DNA from 2 places in the Klebsiella sp. KE9456 genome. Region 1 is predicted to be linked to the other one. Evidence: predicted binding sites of a transcription regulator. Region 1 holds the regulator's gene; the other holds the start of a gene.
The links. The regulator sigma-54, encoded in region 1, starts transcription at its own class of promoters, with help from an activator protein. The targets are predictions, from matches to a motif close to GTTGGCACANNTTTCGCTNT.
Positions count from the first base shown of each region.

Region 2: norV (anaerobic nitric oxide reductase flavorubredoxin) is a predicted target of sigma-54. The motif match lies at 2,073-2,092, and genes of this name have one in related genera.

Region 1 is NZ_JBDYQK010000021.1:56,582-62,476, reverse strand. It holds gene kdsD (arabinose-5-phosphate isomerase KdsD) at 1-844, shown strand, start outside; gene kdsC (3-deoxy-manno-octulosonate-8-phosphatase KdsC) at 859-1,425, shown strand; gene lptC (LPS export ABC transporter periplasmic protein LptC) at 1,422-1,997, shown strand; gene lptA (lipopolysaccharide ABC transporter substrate-binding protein LptA) at 1,966-2,511, shown strand; gene lptB (LPS export ABC transporter ATP-binding protein) at 2,518-3,243, shown strand; gene rpoN (RNA polymerase factor sigma-54) at 3,291-4,724, shown strand; gene hpf (ribosome hibernation promoting factor) at 4,747-5,034, shown strand; gene ptsN (PTS IIA-like nitrogen regulatory protein PtsN) at 5,101-5,589, shown strand; gene rapZ (RNase adapter RapZ) at 5,635-5,895, shown strand, end outside.
Region 2 is NZ_JBDYQK010000001.1:465,559-471,453, reverse strand. It holds gene gutQ (arabinose-5-phosphate isomerase GutQ) at 1-446, shown strand, start outside; gene norR (nitric oxide reductase transcriptional regulator NorR) at 409-1,953, opposite strand; gene norV (anaerobic nitric oxide reductase flavorubredoxin) at 2,140-3,570, shown strand; gene norW (NADH:flavorubredoxin reductase NorW) at 3,567-4,700, shown strand; gene ABK821_RS02120 (HoxN/HupN/NixA family nickel/cobalt transporter) at 4,771-5,784, opposite strand; gene hypF (carbamoyltransferase HypF) at 5,796-5,895, opposite strand, start outside.

The sequences.
Region 1 (5,895 bases):
TAGCGGAAAAGTGGTGGTGATGGGGATGGGCAAATCCGGCCACATCGGACGTAAAATGGCGGCCACCTTTGCCAGCACCGGCACACCGTCATTTTTTGTTCATCCAGGCGAAGCCGCGCACGGTGATTTAGGCATGGTCACCTCACATGACGTGGTTATCGCACTGTCTAACTCCGGTGAATCCAATGAAATTCTCGCCCTGATCCCTGTCCTCAAGCGTCAGCAGGTTTCATTAATTTGCATGACCAGTCGCCCTGAAAGCAGCATGGCGCGCGCAGCGGATATTCATTTATGCGTCAAGGTCCCTAAAGAGGCGTGTCCACTGGGGCTGGCGCCAACAACAAGCACGACCGCCGCGCTGGTTATGGGCGATGCGCTCGCGGTGGCACTGCTGGAAGCACGCGGTTTTACCGCTGAAGATTTTGCGTTGTCGCATCCCGGCGGCGCGCTGGGACGTAAACTGCTCCTGCGAGTTAATGATATTATGCACACCGGCGATGAGATTCCGCACGTTAGCCTGCGCGCCACGCTGCGCGATGCGTTACTGGAGATCACACGTAAAAATCTGGGCATGACCGCGATCTGCGATGATGAAATGAACATCATCGGCATTTTCACCGATGGCGATCTACGCCGGGTATTTGATACTGGCATCGATATGCGCAATGCCAGTATTGCCGAGGTAATGACGCGAGGCGGTATCCGCATCCGTCCCGGCACGCTGGCCGTCGATGCGCTGAACCTGATGCAATCTCGTCACATCACCTGCGTACTGGTTGCTGATGGCGACCGTCTACTGGGTGTGGTACATATGCACGATCTCCTGCGCGCAGGTGTAGTGTAAGTAAGGAAAAAATAATGAATAATACTGATGCCCTGTTGACGACCTGCTATGGGCCAGTAAGCCAGGAGTTTATCGACCGGGCGGCGAAGATCCGTTTATTGATCCTGGATGTGGACGGCGTCCTGTCTGATGGCCTTATCTACATGGGCAACAATGGCGAAGAGCTGAAAGCGTTTAATGTCCGTGATGGCTACGGGCTCCGCTGTGTCCTGACCTCAGGTATTGAAGTGGCGATAATTACCGGGCGAAAAGCTAAACTGGTGGAAGACCGTTGTCAGACGCTGGGCATCACGCATCTGTACCAGGGGCAATCTGATAAGCTTTTGGCGTTTCATGAATTACTCAACAAGCTGGCTGTTCATGCAGATGAAGCGGCCTATATTGGTGACGATCTTATTGACTGGCCGGTTATGGCTGAAGTCGGTTTAAGCGTCGCGGTAGCCGATGCTCACCCCCTGCTGATCCCACGTGCGGATTACGTCACGCGTATCAACGGTGGTCGCGGAGCGGTACGGGAAGTGTGCGATTTGCTACTATTGGCGCAAGGCAAGCTGGATGAGGCCAAAGGGCAATCGATATGAGTAAAACCAGACGTTGGGTTATCATTTTACTGTCGCTGGCCGCTCTGATCCTGATTGGTCTTAACCTGGCGAGTACGGACGATACCTCCCAACAGGCGGTCAATCCTGATGAGCCAACGTATACCAGCGAGCATACCGATACTGTAGTTTATAGCCCGGAAGGCGCGCTTAGTTACCGGTTGACCGCTGAACATGTGGCGTATTTTTCCGCGCAGCAAATCTCGTGGTTTACTAAACCCGTGATGACCACCTTTGATACGAACAAAGTACCGACCTGGTCCGTCACGGCTGATAAAGCGAAGTTAACGAACGACCGCATGCTGTATCTTTACGGGCACGTTGAAGTCAATGCGCTAACAGCGGATGCTCAACTGCGCAAAATTACGACGGATAACGCCCAGATAAACCTGGTGACACAGGATGTTACCTCCGATGACATGGTGACATTGTACGGGACAACATTTAATTCCAGCGGCCTGAAAATGCGCGGGAACCTACGCAGCAAAAATGCCGAGCTGATTGAAAAGGTTAGAACCTCTTATGAAATTCAGAACAAACAAACTCAGCCTTAAGATTGCGCTCGCCAGCGCCTTACTGGCCGCCAGCTTGCCGGCACTGGCAAAAACGGGTGATACCGATCAGCCGATTCATATTGAATCCGATCAGCAGTCGCTGGATATGCAGGGCAACGTCGTGACCTTTACTGGTAATGTTGTCGTCACGCAGGGAACGATCAAAATCAATGCTGATAAAGTTGTCGTCACCCGTCCCGGCGGAGAGAAAGGCAAAGAAGTGATCGACGGTTACGGTAACCCGGCAACCTTCTACCAGATGCAGGACAATGGCAAACCAGTAAAAGGCCGCGCATCAAAGATGCATTATGAACTGCAAAATGACTTTGTCGTTCTGACCGGTAATGCCCATCTGGAACAGCTTGATAGCAATATTCAGGGTGACAAAATCACCTATCTGGTGAAAGAGCAAAAAATGCAGGCGTTCAGCAATAAAGGTGGACGTGTAACCACGGTACTGGTTCCTTCGCAGTTGCAGGACAAAGGCAACGATCAGTCAAAGAAGGGTAAGTAATTCGTTATGGCAACATTAACTGCAAAGAATCTCGCCAAAGCCTATAAAGGCCGCCGGGTGGTGGAAGATGTCAGTCTGACCGTCAACTCCGGGGAGATTGTCGGCCTGCTGGGCCCGAACGGCGCCGGTAAGACAACCACTTTCTATATGGTGGTCGGTATTGTACCGCGCGACGCGGGCAACATTATTATTGATGATGAAGACATCAGCTTGCTGCCTCTGCATGCCCGCGCCCGCCGCGGTATCGGCTACCTGCCGCAGGAAGCGTCTATTTTCCGTCGCCTGAGCGTTTACGATAACCTGATGGCCGTATTGCAGATTCGCGACGATCTCAGCAATGAGCAGCGTGAAGACCGGGCAAAAGAGCTTATGGAAGAGTTTCATATTGAGCACCTGCGCGATAACATCGGCCAGGCGCTCTCCGGCGGTGAACGTCGCCGGGTAGAAATCGCCCGCGCGCTGGCCGCTAACCCGAAGTTTATCCTGCTGGATGAACCTTTCGCCGGCGTTGACCCGATTTCCGTTATCGATATCAAACGCATTATTGAACACCTGCGCGACAGCGGACTTGGCGTACTGATCACCGACCATAACGTCAGAGAGACGCTGGCCGTTTGTGAGCGCGCCTATATCGTCAGCCAGGGGCACCTGATTGCCCATGGTACGCCGCAACAAATCCTTGAAGACGAGCAGGTTAAGCGCGTGTATCTTGGGGAAGACTTCAGACTCTGATAGGGTAGAGGTTACAGACGTTTTAGCCGGAGATATTAGCTCTGAATATGAAGCAAGGTTTGCAATTAAGGTTAAGCCAACAGCTTGCCATGACGCCACAACTACAGCAGGCAATTCGCCTGTTGCAGTTGTCCACGTTAGAACTCCAGCAAGAACTCCAGCAGGCGCTGGAGAGTAACCCGTTGCTCGAGCAAACCGATCTTCACGATGAGGTAGAAACCAAAGAGACAGAGGATCGCGAATCTCTGGATAGCGTTGACGCTCTTGAGCAGAAAGATATGCCGGAAGAGTTACCGCTTGACGCCAGCTGGGATGAGATTTACACCGCAGGTACCCCGTCAGGCAACGGGGTGGATTATCAGGATGATGAACTGCCGATTTATCAGGGGGAAACCACCCAGAGCCTGCAGGATTATCTGATGTGGCAGGTGGAACTCACCCCTTTCACTGACACCGATCGCGCTATCGCCACGTCGATCGTCGATGCCGTTGATGATACTGGCTACCTGACCGTTTCTGTTGAAGAGATCGTGGAAAGCATCGGCGATGATGAAATCGGGCTTGAAGAGGTCGAAGCCGTTCTCAAACGTGTTCAGCGTTTCGATCCCGTCGGCGTAGCGGCAAAAGATCTGCGCGACTGCCTGCTGGTCCAGCTTTCTCAGTTTGCCAAAGAGACGCCATGGATTGATGAAGCGCGACAGATCATTAGCGATCATCTCGATCTGCTGGCCAATCATGATTTCCGCACATTGATGCGCGTCACCCGTCTCAAAGAAGACGTCCTCAAAGAAGCAGTAAATCTGATCCAGTCGCTGGATCCGCGCCCTGGCCAGTCCATTCAGACCGGTGAACCCGAATATGTTATTCCTGATGTTCTGGTGCGCAAAGTGAACGGTCGCTGGGTGGTCGAACTCAATTCAGACAGCCTTCCGCGCCTGAAGATCAATCAGCACTATGCAGCCATGGGTAACAGCGCACGCAACGATGCGGACGGTCAGTTTATCCGCAGTAATCTACAGGAAGCCCGCTGGCTTATCAAAAGTCTGGAAAGCCGTAACGATACACTGTTACGCGTCAGTCGCTGTATCGTTGAACAGCAGCAGGCCTTCTTTGAACAGGGTGAAGAGTTTATGAAGCCGATGGTTCTGGCAGATATTGCCCAGGCCGTCGAAATGCATGAATCCACTATCTCACGCGTTACCACGCAAAAATACCTGCACAGTCCACGCGGTATTTTTGAGCTGAAGTATTTCTTCTCCAGCCATGTCAACACCGAAGGCGGCGGCGAAGCATCGTCGACAGCCATTCGTGCGCTGGTGAAGAAGTTAATCGCCGCGGAGAACCCCGCGAAGCCATTGAGCGACAGTAAACTCACCACCATGTTATCCGAGCAGGGTATTATGGTGGCGCGCCGTACCGTCGCTAAGTACCGAGAATCTTTATCTATTCCGCCGTCAAACCAGCGTAAACAGTTAGTTTGACCCAACCGATAAGGAAGACACTATGCAGCTCAACATTACAGGGCAAAACGTCGAAATAACCCCCGCAATGCGTGATTTCGTGAATGCGAAATTTAGCAAACTGGAGCAGTTTTTCGACAGGATCAACCAGGTCTATATAGTGTTAAAAGTAGAGAAGGTGACGCAAATTGCGGATGCCAATCTGCATGTCAATGGTGGTGAAATCCATGCCAGTGCGGAAGGGCAGGATATGTACGCCGCCATCGATGGTCTTATTGATAAGCTGGCGAGACAGTTAACAAAACATAAAGATAAACTGAAACAACACTAATTGTCCGGGCAATAGCCTGTGCCAACCGCTTACCGGCGGTTGGCAAGGCAGAGCTCAGGTGAAATTATGACAAATAACGATTCGGCTCTACAACTGAGCAACGTCCTTAACCAGGAATGTACCCGTAGCCAGGTTCACTGCCAAAGCAAAAAACGCGCGCTGGAAATCATCAGCGAGCTGGCGGCAAAACAGCTAAGCTTACCGCCCCAGGTGGTGTTCGAAGCCATTCTCACCCGTGAAAAAATGGGCAGTACCGGGATTGGTAACGGTATTGCGATTCCACATGGCAAACTTGAAGAGGATACGCTACGGGCTGTGGGCGTTTTTGTTCAGTTGGAAACCCCCATCGCATTCGATGCTATCGACAATCAACCCGTCGATCTCCTGTTTGCTCTTCTCGTTCCCGCCGATCAAACAAAAACGCATCTGCATACGCTGTCGCTGGTCGCAAAACGTCTGGCGGATAAAACCATTTGCCGTCGCCTGCGCGCCGCACAAAGTGATGAAGAGCTATATGACATCATCACCGGTTCAGGAAGCAATGATGAAGCATAACAGGAATCGCACCTTACTCTTTATCGTACTGAGGAGAAACGGTACATGGTACTGATGATCGTCAGCGGCCGTTCAGGGTCGGGGAAATCCGTCGCCCTGCGAGCGCTGGAAGATATGGGCTTTTACTGCGTGGATAACCTGCCAGTTGTACTGCTGCCCGAACTGGCACGCACCCTTGCGGACAGAAATATTTCGGCGGCCGTCAGCATTGATGTGCGTAATATGCCCGAGTCGCCGGAAGTCTTTGAGCAGGCGATGAAAAACCTGCCCGCCGAATTTTCGCCTCAGTTGTTGTTCCTTGATGCC
Region 2 (5,895 bases), on a different contig from region 1:
CGCGAGGATTCAGCGAAGAGGATTTCGCCCGCTCGCACCCGGCTGGCGCGCTGGGCGCGCGGCTGCTGAACAACGTTCATCATCTGATGCGCCGCGACAACGACGTGCCTCGCGTGGCTGTCGACGCCAGCGTCATGGATGCGATGCTCGAACTCAGCCGCACCGGACTGGGGCTGGTGGCGGTCTGCGATGCACGCAATCACGTCGAGGGCGTATTTACCGATGGCGACCTGCGCCGCTGGCTGGTGGGTGGCGGCCGCTTACAGGATATTGTCAGCCAGGCCATGACCCGTAATGGCGTCACGCTGCTGGCAGACAGCCGCGCGGTGGAAGCCAAAGAGCGCCTGATGAAGCACAAAATCAGCGCCGCGCCGGTAATTGATGAGAATGGCCAGCTGGTCGGCGCCATCAACCTGCAGAGTTTTTATCAGGCCGGGATCCTTTAAGCCCGAGACGCTTCGCCAGCCGGTGCAGGTTGGCAACATCAAGATCCAGCGCCCGGGCGGTGGCTGCCCAGTTACGGTTGTTATCCGCCAGCGCTCTGGCAAGGGTTGCACGCTGAAACGCCTCCGTCGCCGCGCGCAAACTCACGACTTCAGCCACTGGCTGCGGGCTTATGCCCGGCAGACCCGGCGCTTCAACCGTGAACTGAAAATGCTGTGGCTCCAGCACCACCTCATTACCCGCCTGGGTCGCCCGCGCCAGCACCACCGCCCGATGAATGGCATGCTCAAGCTCGCGTACATTACCCGGCCATGACCAGGCAAGCAGCCTGGCGCGTGTGGCCTCGCTTAAAATCACCTGCGCCAGCCCCATGCGTAAACGGCACTGCTCGCAGAAATAGCCCGCCAGCAGCACCACGTCATTTCCCCGTTCGCGCAGCGCCGGAACCGACAGCGGGAACACGCTCAGACGATGATAAAGGTCGGCGCGGAAACGCCCCTCCACTACCTCGTGGCGCAGGTCGCGGTTGGTGGCCGCCAGAACCCGCACATCGACCCGCAGGCTGCGATCGTCACCGACCCGTTGAATATCGCCATATTGCAGCACCCGCAACAGCTTGGCCTGCAGCGCCAGCGACAGTTCACCAATTTCATCGAGGAAAAGCGTCCCGTTATCCGCCATTTCAAACTTGCCGCTGCGGTTGCTTATCGCCCCGGTAAACGCCCCTTTAACGTGACCAAACAGCTCGCTCTCCGCCACGCTCTCCGGTAAAGCCGCACAGTTGAGATATACCAGCGGATTAGCCACCCGCGGCGATCCCTGATGAACAGCCTTCGCCACCAGCTCTTTACCGGTGCCGGTTTCACCGCTAATCAGGACGTTTAGATCGGAAGCGGCGACGATATCGATCTCTTTTTTCAGTTGCTGCACCGACGCCGACAGACCAATAATTTCCTGGCGTTCGGATACCGGGTAAACGCTGGTCGGCTCCGGCAGCACATTTTGATTTTCCAGCCTGGCAATCAGCAGCGCGTTATTGAGCGCCCCGGCCACGAGGGCGGCAATCAGGCGCAGTTCCTCATCGCTGAAGCTATCGAAACGGTCCGCATCCATGCCATCAAGGGTAAGGGCGCCAATCAACGTTTGCCCGGCAAACAGCGGCAGCCCGACGCAGGCGTGTACCTTCAGACTCTCCAGGCCGGGGATCAACCCATCATAAGGGTCCGGCAAATCGCTGTCTGCGGGGAACCGCACCACATCCCCGGCGCGGGCAATCGCCTCCAGCCGCGGATGCCCTTCAAGGGCGAAGCGCCGCCCGAGCACATCCTGAGCCAGACCATCAATCGCCAGCGGCACAAACTGATGCGCTTCATAGCGCAACAGCGCAGAAGCATCGCAACCAAGGATCTGTCGCAGAGTGGCGATCAGGCGCGAGAAACGATCGGCATGACCAAGATCGCTTTGTAAATCAATGGCGATTTTCGCCAGGGCTTCGACGGAAAAACTCATTGTCGCCTCATTGTCATTTTGACAATAAAAAGAGTCATAATGACTATTATGACCATTGTCTTTTTGACATCAATAGTTTTAATGAAAATATTAAAACATTAAAAATCAAATAATTAAAAATTGGCACGCACCTTGATATAAGCAACATATCTGTTTTTAAACCATGCTGAATTTATTGAGGTTGCTATGTCAATTCTGGTTAAGAATAACATTCATTGGGTGGGCCAACGTGACTGGGAAGTCCGTGATTTTCACGGAACCGAATACAAAACGCTGCGTGGCAGCAGCTATAACAGCTATCTCATCCGGGAAGAACAAAATGTGCTGATCGATACCGTCGACCATAGATTCAGTCGCGAGTTCGTGCAGAATCTGCGCGGCGAAATTGACCTCGCCGATATCGATTACATCATTATTAACCATGCCGAAGAAGACCATGCCGGCGCGCTGACCGAACTGATGGCGCAGATCCCGGACACCCCGATTTACTGTACCGCCAATGCCATCGACTCCATCAACGGCCATCACCATCATCCGGAGTGGAACTTTAATGTGGTGAAAACCGGCGACAGCCTGGATATCGGCAACGGCAAGCAATTGATCTTCGTGGAAACACCGATGCTGCACTGGCCGGACAGCATGATGACCTACATGACTGGCGATGCCGTGCTGTTCAGCAACGACGCCTTTGGCCAGCACTACTGCGATGAACGTCTGTTCAACGACGAAGTGGACCAGAACGAACTGTTCGAACAGTGCCAGCGCTACTACGCCAACATCCTGACCCCGTTCAGCCGTCTGGTCACGCCTAAAATCACCGAGATCCTCAGCTTCAACCTGCCGGTAGAGATGATAGCCACCTCCCACGGCGTGGTATGGCGCGATAACCCAACGCAGATCGTTGAGCTGTACCTGAAATGGGCGGCGGACTATCAGGAAGACCGGATCACCCTTTTCTATGACACCATGTCCAACAACACCCGCATGATGGCCGACGCGATTGCCCAGGGCATCAATGAAGTTGACCCGAACGTGGCGGTGAAAATCTTTAACGTCGCCCGCAGCGATAAAAACGACATTTTGACCAACGTGTTCCGCTCAAAAGGCGTGCTGGTCGGTACCTCAACCATGAACAACGTAATGATGCCGAAAATTGCCGGTCTGGTGGAAGAGATGACCGGCCTGCGTTTTCGTAACAAACACGCCAGCGCCTTTGGTTCCCACGGCTGGAGCGGCGGCGCGGTTGACCGTCTGTCCACGCGTTTGCAGGACGCGGGATTTGAAATGTCCCTGAGCCTGAAGGCCAAATGGCGTCCGGATCGCGACGCCCTGGCGCTGTGCCGCGAACACGGTCGCGAAATCGCCCGTCAGTGGGCCCTCTCCCCGCTGCCGCATAACCAGGAGAACGCCACGGCTTGCGCAGCGGCAGCCACCGTTGATTGCGGTCCGAAAATGCAGTGCGGCGTTTGCCAGTGGATTTACGATCCAGCGAAAGGTGAACCGAACCAGGATGTCCAGCCCGGCACGCCGTGGAGCGAAGTCCCGGATAACTTCCTGTGCCCTGAGTGTTCTCTGGGTAAAGATGTGTTTGATGTTCTGGCATCGGAGGCAAAATGAGTGCTGGCATCGTTATCATCGGTTCGGGCTTCGCGGCCCGTCAGCTGGTGAAAAATATCCGCAAACAGGACCTGCAAATCCCGCTGACGTTAATAGCCGCCGACAGTATGGATGAGTACAACAAACCGGATCTCAGCCATGTGGTCAGTCGCAAACAGAACGCCGACGATCTGACCCTGCAAACGGCGGGAGAGTTCGCTGAGCAATATTGTTTGCGCCTGTTTCCGCACACCCGGATAAGCGAGATCGACGCCGATAATCAGGTGGTGAAGAGCCGGGCGCGCGAGTGGCCCTATGACAAGCTGGTGCTGGCCACCGGCGCGATGCCGTTTATTCCGCCGGTGCCAGGACGCGAGCTGATGCTGACCCTGAACAGCCAGCAGGAATACGGCGCGGCGCAGAGCCAGCTACGCGACGCCAGGCGGGTGCTGATTGTCGGCGGCGGCCTGATTGGCTGCGAGCTGGCGATGGATTTCTGCCGCGCCGGGAAAGCGGTGACAGTAGTGGATAACGCCGCCAGCGTGCTGTCGGCGCTGACGCCGCCGGAGGTGAGTAGTCGTTTACAGCATCATCTGACCGATAGGGGCGTACATCTGATGCTGAAATCGCAACTTAAAAGCCTGGAGCAGCGCACTGATGGTATTCGCGTCACTGTGGACCGTGAACGCACGGTGGTCGTTGATGCGGTGGTCGCTGCTGCCGGTTTGCGCCCGGAAACAGCGCTGGCGCGGCATGCGGGCCTGAAGATTAATCGCGGCGTAGTGGTAAACAGCCAGTTGCAAACCAGCCATCCGGCGATATACGCCCTCGGCGACTGCGCGGAAATCAACGGGATGATCCTGCCGTTCCTGCAGCCGACTCTGCTGAGCGCCATCTGCCTGAGCAAAAATCTGCTGTCCTGGCAGAGCGAACTAAAACTGCCGCCGATGCTGGTGAAAGTCAAAACGCCGGATTTACCGCTGCACCTGGCGGGCGATACGCTGCGCGAGGATCTGACGTGGAATATCGTTGCCGATAAAAACAGTATGGTGGCGAAAGGCGTGGATGCCGAAAACCAGTTGCGTGCTTTTGTGGTCAGCGAGGACCGCATGAAAGACGCCTTTAGCCTGCTCAAACAGCTGGCCAGCTAAACGGCCCGAACGGACGTTATTCCCGGAGGCGGCCAATTTCCCTTACCGCTTCCGGGAGACTATCCCCAATCTACCTGGCCAGCTTGTCGTAACCGCGCCAGCGATAGTTAAGCACCGACAGCACCCAGCAGACCACAAATAGCCCCACCACGGCAAACCCCGCATCGCCAAGATGATCATTTAATGCGCCAATCCAGCGCCATACTCCGCCGCTCAGGGAAAACTTATCCATCAACAGCCCCAGCGCCTCCAGGCCGCCGATAAACAGCGCCACCACCACTGAAGTACCGGTAATGGTCATATTGTAATAGAGCTTGCGCTGGGGTTTGCTGAACGCCCAGCCGTAGGCGCCGACCATCAGCACGTTATCGAGCGTATCCACCAGCGCCATCCCGCTGGCGAACAGCGCCGGAAAAACCATAATCGACCAGATCGACATCCCGCTCGACGCGCTGGCGGCGGAAATCCCCAGCACGCCGATCTCCGTCGCCGTATCAAAGCCGAGACCAAACAGAAATCCCACCAGATACATCTGCCAGCTGCGGCTGATCAGGCGAAAGGTTTTGGCAAACAGCCAGCTCATCATGCCGCCGCTGGCCGCCACCTCATCGCTGACCTTTTCGCCCTGCTTCCACGCCTGAAAGCTGCGCCAGACGCTGCGCAGAATAACCAGGTTGATAAACGCCATCACCAACAAAAACAGCGCCGACACGGCGGTACCGATCACGCTGCCGGTATCGTGAAACCAGCTCATCTGCTGGCCGAATGCGGTAGCCGTAGCGGCAATCGCCGCCGAAGCCAGCACCACAATCGACGAGTGCCCCAGCGAAAACCATGCGCCAACGGCGAAAGGCCGTCGCCCCTGCTGCATCATTTTGCGCGTAACATTATCGATCGCCGCGATATGATCGGCATCCACCGCATGACGCAGACCGTATCCCCAGGCCAGCAGGCTGGCGGCCATCAGCGCGCCGCTATCGCCAAATGCCGCAAACGCCCAGATCCAGGCCAGCAAATTGGCCACAATTAACACCATCACCAGCGCCGTCGCGCGCGGCTGCTGACGCAAAATCGTCACTATCATGTTGCTATCCTTTAAGACTGCAGGCGGGCTGCGGCGATAACCGCCTGGCCGAGAGCAATCGCGCCATCGCCAGCAGGAAACTGCTGCGGAAAGAGCAGAGTAAAATCGGCC